Regions from separate parts of the Oenococcus oeni genome, predicted to be linked through region 1. Evidence: predicted binding sites of a transcription regulator. Region 1 holds the regulator's gene; the other holds the start of a gene.
What was found. Region 1 encodes Rex, which represses fermentation and respiration genes when NADH is low (regulators of the CRP and FNR family bind a similar motif). Its sites were predicted from a motif close to TTGTGAANTANTTCACAA; they were not measured.
Positions count from the first base shown of each region.

Region 2: a site for Rex is predicted at 2,357-2,374, ahead of J3U91_RS04895 (FMN-binding protein). Genes of this name have one in related genera too.

Region 1 covers NZ_CP084701.1:1,372,271-1,376,704, reverse strand. Annotated here, with positions in the region: gene tsaB (tRNA (adenosine(37)-N6)-threonylcarbamoyltransferase complex dimerization subunit type 1 TsaB) at 1-154, shown strand, start outside; gene rimI (ribosomal protein S18-alanine N-acetyltransferase) at 138-653, shown strand; gene tsaD (tRNA (adenosine(37)-N6)-threonylcarbamoyltransferase complex transferase subunit TsaD) at 650-1,675, shown strand; gene J3U91_RS07235 (redox-sensing transcriptional repressor Rex) at 1,759-2,424, shown strand; gene J3U91_RS07230 (GroES family chaperonin) at 2,537-2,812, shown strand; gene groL (chaperonin GroEL) at 2,816-4,434, shown strand, end outside.
Region 2 covers NZ_CP084701.1:923,847-928,280, reverse strand. Annotated here, with positions in the region: partial or broken gene J3U91_RS04905 (energy-coupling factor transporter transmembrane component T family protein) at 1-757, shown strand, start outside; gene J3U91_RS04900 (prenyltransferase) at 746-1,711, opposite strand; gene J3U91_RS04895 (FMN-binding protein) at 1,821-2,186, opposite strand; RNA gene rnpB (RNase P RNA component class B) at 2,470-2,830, opposite strand; gene pepF (oligoendopeptidase F) at 2,964-4,434, shown strand, end outside.

The DNA of each region.
Region 1 (4,434 bases):
AGTTCTGGCAAAGTCGGCTTTGTTTTTACCGGTCATTGATCCTGATCACTTTGTTCCCAATTACCTGCGAAAAACAGCTGCCGAAATGAATTGGGAAGCGAAACATCCGGAAGCGAAGGATGGGGAATATAGCAAATATGTTTCTGAAGTCTAAAAAAATCGAGGGTTTTAGCGAACGACGGATCGAGATTGCCAACACACAAATTTTGATTCGCCAGGTCGATTTGGAAGATACGAAAAAATTAGTCGCGATTGAAGAGGCTGTTTATACCGGCTCCGCCCCTTGGAATCAATTTGCTTTTGTTTCGGAAATCAATCAAGGCCGCGGCAATTTGTATTTGTCGGCCAATGTTGGTGGACAGGCGATTGCTTTCATTGGTATCTCTTATCGCAAACGGCAACATGATTTGCACATTACGAATATTGCCGTGCTGCCGATTTGGCAAAACAAAGGACTTGGCAGTTACTTGATTAAGTTTGCCGGGCAATTGGTTAAAGAAAACAATCTGGGAATTCTGTCTTTGGAAGTTCGCCGTTCAAATAGAAAAGCGCGTAAGCTTTATGAAACGCTCGGTTTTAAAGAGATACAGGAATTGCCCAGTTATTACGATGATGATCATGAGGATGCAATTGAGATGGAATGGTGCTTATGAATGAGAAAACAGATGATATAATATTAGCCTTTGAATCTTCAGCCGATGAAACGAGTGCGGCAGTTGTTAAAAACGGTAATACAATTCTCAGCAATGTTGTCGCCACTCAAATTGCCAGCCACCAAAGGTTTGGTGGAATCGTTCCCGAAGTTGCCAGCCGCCATCATCTAGAATGGATCAATCGCGTAACGGAAGAAGCTTTGACAAAAGCCGGTATTAATGATCCTGAACGGCAATTGTCCGCGGTGGCAGCAACTTACGGTCCTGGTTTAGTTGGATCTTTATTGGTTGGTCTGATGGCAGGGAAAACATTTGCTATGGTCCATCATTTACCTTTTATTGCCGTTAACCATTTAGCCGGGCACATCAGTGCAGCCAACTTTGTCAAAGCAACGGTTTATCCGGCATTGGCAATTATGGTTTCCGGAGGTCATACGGAATTACTTTGGATGGAAAAAGAGAATACTTTTCAAATCATCGGTACAACGCTTGATGATGCTGCCGGCGAAGCATTTGATAAAGTTGGTCGGATTCTTGGCCTTAAATATCCAGCTGGCAAAGAAATTCAAGAAATGGCTGGTCACGGTAAGGCTGTTATTAAATTTCCAATTGCACATACCGAAGACGATTTTGATTTTTCTTTTTCCGGTTTGAAATCATCTGTATTAAACTACGTTCACCATCACGAACAGGTCTCAGAAGAATTCAATAGGAACGATGTTGCTGCAAGTTTTCAAAAAGCAGTCGTTGAAGCAATTACCGAAAAGAGTAGATTGGCAATTGAAAAGTTTCAACCAAAGCAGCTATTGCTCGGTGGCGGCGTTGCTGCCAACTTGGCTTTACGAACTGCTTTTGAAAATTTATCGAAAGAATATAAAATTGAACTTACGGAAGCACCGATTAAATTATCCGGTGATAATGCAGCAATGATCGGTGCAGCTGCTTATCTTAATTACAAACAGAGATTATTTGCACCACTTGATTTGAATGTTGATCCATCTTTAAATTTTGCAAGAATGTGAGCATTTCACAATTTTTGTGATCTTTTTATCTAATTCGTTTACAATTAATATATCTTAGGTCAATGAAAGGATTTGAATATACTATGACTGCTGATACACAGATACCACGCGCAACCGCTCAACGTTTGCCGATTTATTATTATTATTTATCCTCGCTGCATGAAGCAGGCATAAAGCGGATCAATTCAACAGAAATTTCCGAGGCGATCAAATTTGACGCAGCCACGGTTCGTCGTGATTTTTCTTATTTTGGAGCTCTTGGAAAGCGTGGATTCGGTTATGATGTTTCGGCTTTGCTGGATTTCTTTAGCAAGGTTTTGTCTCAGGACAAGCTTAATAAAGTTGCCGTGGTCGGAACTGGTAATTTAGGCCAAGCTTTGATGAAATACAACTTTGTTCATTCAAGCAACATTCAGATTGTAATGGGATTTGATGTCGATCCAAAGAAAAAGGAACTGAAGATCGATAATGAAAAGGGTGAAACGATCCCGGTCTATTCGATTGGCGATTTAAAAAGCGAATTAAATAAAGAAAATGTTATGATTGCAATTCTGACGGTTCCCGGAAAATCCGCCCAGGAAGTTACCGACCAATTGGTTGATGCCGGTATTAAGGGCATTCTAAACTTCTCTCCGATTAGAATCACGGTTCCAAATAGTGTCAGGGTCCAGCATGTTGATTTAACGACCGGGATGCAGACTTTGATTTATTTCGTTGATAATTTTGAAAACATTAAAAGTGCCAAATAGGCATTATTCAATTTAATTTTAAAAAGGTCAGACTTTGTCAAAAAGTTTGACCTTTTTTGACCAATTGCGTTATAATTTTACGCGGAACAAATTAAAAGGAGGTTTTACATACATGATCAAACCATTAGGCGATCGAATTGTTCTTAGTATTGACCAACCTGAAGAAGAAAAGGTTGGCGGAATTTTAATTGCAAATAATGCCAAAGAAAAACCAGTGATGGGTTCTGTTGTGGCAATTTCGGAGACAAGTGTTGGAGATTCAAAAGCTCCCAAGTCTGTTAAAGTCGGCGATAAAGTTATGTTTGATAAATATGCCGGTTCTCAAGTTACGATCGACGGGGAAGATTACCTCATTGTTCACGAAAAAGATATTTTGGGGGTATTGTAATATATGGCTAAAGAAGTACGCTTTTCTGAAGATGCTCGCACTCGTATGCAAGCTGGAATCGATAAATTAGCGGATGCCGTTAAGACAACGATCGGTCCTAAGGGTCGCAATGTTGTTTTGGAGCAAAGCTATGGAACACCAACAATTACCAATGATGGTGTCACAATTGCGAAAGCTGTCGAGTTGGACGATCATTATGAAAACATGGGAGCCAAGCTTGTTACGGAAGCAGCTTCCAAAACTAATGATGTCGCTGGTGATGGAACAACTACAGCAACTGTTTTGACTCAAGCTATTGTTAATGAAGGCTTGAAAAATGTTACAGCTGGTGCTAACCCAGTTGGTATCCGTAGTGGAATTGAAAAAGCAACTGCAGCCGCAGTTGCTGGTTTAAACAAGAATTCCCACGAAGTTGAGGATTCATCTTCTATCCAACAGATTGCTTCTATTTCTGCTGCTAATGAAGAAATTGGTAAATTAATTGCCGATGCCATGGAAAAAGTTGGTCATGATGGTGTCATCACGATTGAAGAGTCCAAAGGTATCGAGACCGAATTGGATGTCGTTGAAGGTATGCAGTTTGATCGTGGATATATGAGCCAATACTTTGTTACCGATAATGACAAAATGGAAACAAATTTGGACAATCCATATCTTTTGATTACTGACCAAAAGATTGGCAACATCCAAGATATTCTGCCAGTTTTGCAAAGCGTTGTCGAACAGGGACGTTCTCTTTTGATTATCGCGGACGACATTACTGGAGAAGCTCTTCCTACTTTGGTATTGAATAAGTTGCGTGGAACCTTTAATGTTGCTGCTGTTAAGGCTCCTGGATTTGGTGATCGTCGCAAGGCTCAGTTACAGGACATTGCAATTTTGACCGGTGCAACGGTTGTTACTGAGGATCTTGGTTTACAACTTAAAGATGTAACTATTGACCAATTGGGACAAGCCAATCGTGTAACTATCACAAAAGACAAAACGACAATTGTCGAAGGCAAAGGCGACAAGACTGCTTTGGCTGATCGAATCAAGTCGATTCGTCAAGAAATCGATTCGACTACTTCGGACTTTGATCGCGAAAAGCTCCAGGAGCGTCTTGCTAAATTAGCTGGTGGCGTCGCTGTTGTTAGAGTTGGTGCTGCAACTGAGACCGAATTAAAAGAAAAGAAGTATCGGATTGAAGATGCTTTAAATGCCACTCGTGCTGCCGTTGAAGAAGGCTTTGTTGCAGGTGGGGGAACCGCATTTGTTAATATAATTCCTGAAGTTAAGAAAGTTGCTGATTCATTACAAGGCGATGTTGCTACCGGTGCAAGAATTGTTCTTCGTGCCCTAGAAGAGCCTTTACGCCAAATTGTTGAAAATGCCGGTTTGGAAGGCTCGGTTATTGCTCAACGTGCTAAGAGCGAAAAACCAGAAGTTGGTTTCAATGCTGCGACAGGTGAATGGGTTAACATGATTGATGCTGGAATCGTTGATCCAACCAAAGTTACTCGTTCTGCTTTGCAGAATGCCGCTTCTGTTTCAGCTATGATTTTGACTACCGAAGCAGTTGTTGCCGAGCTTCCTAAGAAAGACGCTCCAGCTGCTCCAGCTGCTCCTAATGCTGGCGGTAT
Region 2 (4,434 bases), 450 kb from region 1:
AAACACTGATTCATCGACTTGATCCACGGGTAAAATTAGTGATCACACTGGCCTTTATTTTTCTAACTTTTTTCGCTGATAATTGGCAATCCAATCTATTACTGTTTGCCTTCATCTTTTTTTGTGTTTTGATTGCAAAAATTCGCTTTGGCTTTTTTTAAACGGTTTACGGCCGATGCTCTGGCTGATCATTTTCACAGTTATGATGCAGGTTCTTTTCCTAACCGGCGGACACCTTTACTGGCATTGGGGGTGGTTGACAATATCACAGTACGGTATCAATTCTGGAATAATCGTTTTTTTGCGCTTCGTTTTAATTATTTTTATTTCAACATTATTGACTTTGACAACCTCGCCAACAAATTTGGCAAACGGATTATCCAGTATTTTAAAACCATTAAAATTTTTCCATCTCCCCATCGATGAAATATCGCTAATGCTTGCCCTCTCCCTCAGATTTGTACCAACTCTAATGGATGAAACAGGTAAAATTATGAATGCCCAACGAGCTCGCGGAGTTGATTTCGGCGAAGGAAATATTTTCCAACAAATGAGATCGCTTGTACCGACTTTTATTCCCCGATTTATCGCCAGTTTTAATCGAGCCGATGAATTGGCAACGGCAATGGAATCACGCGGTTATGGCGGAGCTCCTAAAAGAACAAAATTTAATCGATTAAAATTTAAAGTGAATGACTGGATAGCATGCTTAATATTTGTTTTTCTGATTTTCGCAATATATTTTTTAAGAAAATAAAAGAAAAGCAACGATAATCAATACTTGCGCTGCGCCTATCATCAGCAAGTTATTTATAGCGCTTTTAAAAGTTGTTGCCTTATCCTGAAATTGCATAAAGGCATGGGTATTTTTGATTATCCAGGGTAATAAAAGAAGAACCAGTAGACTCCAGATTGGCAAATAATTAAAAATAACTGAAATTAAGATGAACAAAAGCGCCGTCGATGGCCAAAATGGATAAATTTGGACGGCTTTCTTTTTTTCCAGATAGAAAGGCAGAGTATAACGTTCATTTTTTATGTCCTGTTTTAAGTCGCATATATTATCAGCGAACATAACCGTACTATCGAGAATTGCGAATGGCAGACCGACAAGTAAAAGTTGGAACAGAACAGCAAGATTGACCGTCAGATTAACAATCCATTCGGAATGAAAAGACAAAAAAATCGGCAAATATGGCATGTTGATGAAGGAAGCGATAAAAACGGTTCCAAAACCTTCGACCGGTCCGGACAACATCTCTCCTAAAGGAAGTCTCGACAGAGGGATTGGGCCGGCTGTGTAAAAAATTGCAACAAAGATCGCTGCCCCACCGATGAAAAGAAGGATTAAATTTGTCCGAAAAACTAATATAATTCCAATTGAACAAGCAATTAATAAAAAGGAAAACATTAAATAAAGAACGTGTTTCGGATTCAAATGCCGATAACTGATAATATTTGTCGTTTCCAAGTATTTTGAATCTTTGGCTTTTTTAAAATCCTGTACATGATTAAAACCCGATACAAAGAGAGCAACACAGAATTGGGCAACGAAATAAAGCAGCGTATTTATCCAGTCAATTCTGCCAAAAGCATACTGAGCATAGGCAAAACCGAATAAAAGGGGCATCAAACCAGTGAGTTTCTGTGGGAGACTGATCAATTGAAAGAAAATTGGCCAGGTGATTTTCGCATAATCCTTTTTTGTCATTTTTAACCTCTCATTTAAATTTTACGTATTAAGGAACATAAAAACACCTGTAAGCCGAACCCTCGAATTACAAGTGTTTTTGATTCAGATTGTTGAAAATTTATGTTGCTCAATCCGAGTAAATGATATTAGAAATTTTAACGGTCTTATGGTTGCCCGCTTGAGCACGATTGATGAGCTGTTGAGCATAAATAACGAAAAGATTCGAAGACTCGGTTGCCCCGGAAACCGTGTCAACAACGGCCGAAGGTTCTTTGGAACCGTAAGCTTTAATTAATTCCTCGTTTAACTTTGGAATATATTCCTTAGGTCCAACCCCGTTGGCCTTTTTCATTGCTTTTTCATAGGCTGCGTCATCAGTCTTCGACTTGCCTTTTTTGTTGACATAATCATATTTATTGGAAACAATTTTGTTGTTTTTGACTTTCATCGACATTACAACACGATATCCATTATAGTAATCCTGCTCTGCCAATTTGTAAGTCCCATTTTTAAGCTTCTTACCAGCGGTCTGCTTCGCAGTTTTTGCTGCGCTGTCCGTAACCGAAGTATTATAAACGCAGCGCTCGTTAAAGCGATGCTTTTTAGCGTCTTACTTGTTTTCATAATAAAACCTTCCCCTTGTAAACTATGATTTCGCGCTACTTGTGAACCATATTACAAAATTCATTTTACTACTTTAACAAGGGACTTGGAAACGCTTTCAATAAATTTCACAATTGCACAAAAAAACCGCATCTCTGCGGTTGCCTTGGCAAATCTATAGGCCATGTTATGTTCCAAACGAGATTGGCGATCACGTTCTTCGACGATCATCTATCTACCGGATAAAACCGGTGTCAATTTTTACTTCATTTAGCCAAATTGACCGCCCCTACCAAAAAGTTTGGGTTGCCCGCTTGCAGGGTTTACGTCGTCTCACTTCCCCGGTTTCCCGGTTATTCGTCGCTATAGCACTTTTATAAGTTAATCAGACATGGCTAAGCTTTAGTCCTTTCGCTAGCCGTCAGTTAAATACTGCCTTCGCTTATTGGGCTCAGTACAAACACTCCAATCATCTCAGATTGGGCGGGCATGGACCTTCCTCACGAGTCTTTCATCGCGCGATCATCCGATTTGCCCTTAACTATTATACACATGGCGACTTTTTCAAAAAAATAAAAAAGAAACATTTTTTAGTAAGAATTTCTACAAATGCTTTACCGTGCTAGACTTTTTATTAACTCGTAACTTGGAAATTTAGGAGGAAATTATGACAGAGTTAAAAGCACGTTCAGAATTCGAAGAAAGGTATAAGTGGGATCTGAGTCCTCTTTTTGCCGATGAAAATGCATTTCTAAGAGCTATTAGCGATAGCTTGGACCAGATTAAAGCTTTTCAAAAAAATTTTGATGGGCATTTACATAGCCTTGAAGATTTTCAAAGAGCCTTGAAGGTTTATGAACAGTTGGGAATAGAGATAGATCAAATTGCAAATTATGGTTTTATGCCTCAAACATCGGATTTTTCCGATGAAAAATTTGGTGAAATAGCTCATGCCGCTCAGGACTTTGTCACCAAAAGCGATGTTGCTTTAAGTTTTTGGAAAGATGCCTTGATTAACGCCGATGATCAAATTCTTAAAGAAATAAATAAAAATCCCAATTATGCGGAATTGGTTCGCAAAACAAGACTCGACAAAAAAAGTTATTTAGGAAATACCGTCGAAAAAACAATCGCGAATTTACAAAGTGCTTTAAACACTCCTTACGATGTTTATACAAAGCTTCGGGCTGGCGACTATCATATGCAGGATTTTCAAGTCGATGGAAAAATATACAAAAATTCATTTGTCGCATACGAAAATTTCTACCAAAACGACGAAAATGCCGAGATTCGAGAAAAATCTTTCCGTTCTTTCTCAACTGGTTTAAGAGAAAACCAAAACGCTGCAGCGGCGGCTTATCTTAATCAGGTGACAAACGAAAAAGTACTGGCAACAATGCACGGTTACGATTCAGTTTTTGACTATCTGTTGGCTCCCCAAGAAGTCGATCGGACAATGTTTGATCGGCAAATTGATTTGATCATGAACGATTTTGCCCCGGTTGCGCAAAAATATTTAAAACACGTTGCCAAGGTCAATGGGTTGTCGAAAATGACTTTTGCCGATTGGAAACTTGATTTGGACTCCGAATTGAATCCGGAGGCTTCAATTGAAGACGGTTACAGCTATGTGATGAAGGCCACTGCCAAACTTGGGGATGAATATACAAAAACAATCGAGCCTTTCTTAAAAGATCGTTGGGTCGATTTCCCGGCAAATACTGGCAAAGATTCTGGCGGATATACAACATTTCCATATGGGGTCCATCCCTTCATCCTGATGAGCTGGACTGGGCGCTTGTCGGATGTTTATACTCTAATTCATGAAATCGGTCATGCCGGTCAAGGTGCTTTGTCAGCTAAAAATCAAAGCTATTACAACTATGAACCTTCAACCTATTATGTCGAAGCTCCCTCAACTTTTAACGAACTGCTCCTGTCGGACTATCTGGAAAACCGGTCCGATGATCCAAGAACGAAGCGTTTCGCTCTTTCTCACCGTCTAAGCGATACTTATTTTCATAATTTTATTACTCATTTGACCGAGGCGGCTTTTCAACGAGAAGTTTACACAATCATCGATCAAGGGGCTTCCTTTAATGCAGAAAAACTGAATCAAATTATGAAGAAGGTTCTTT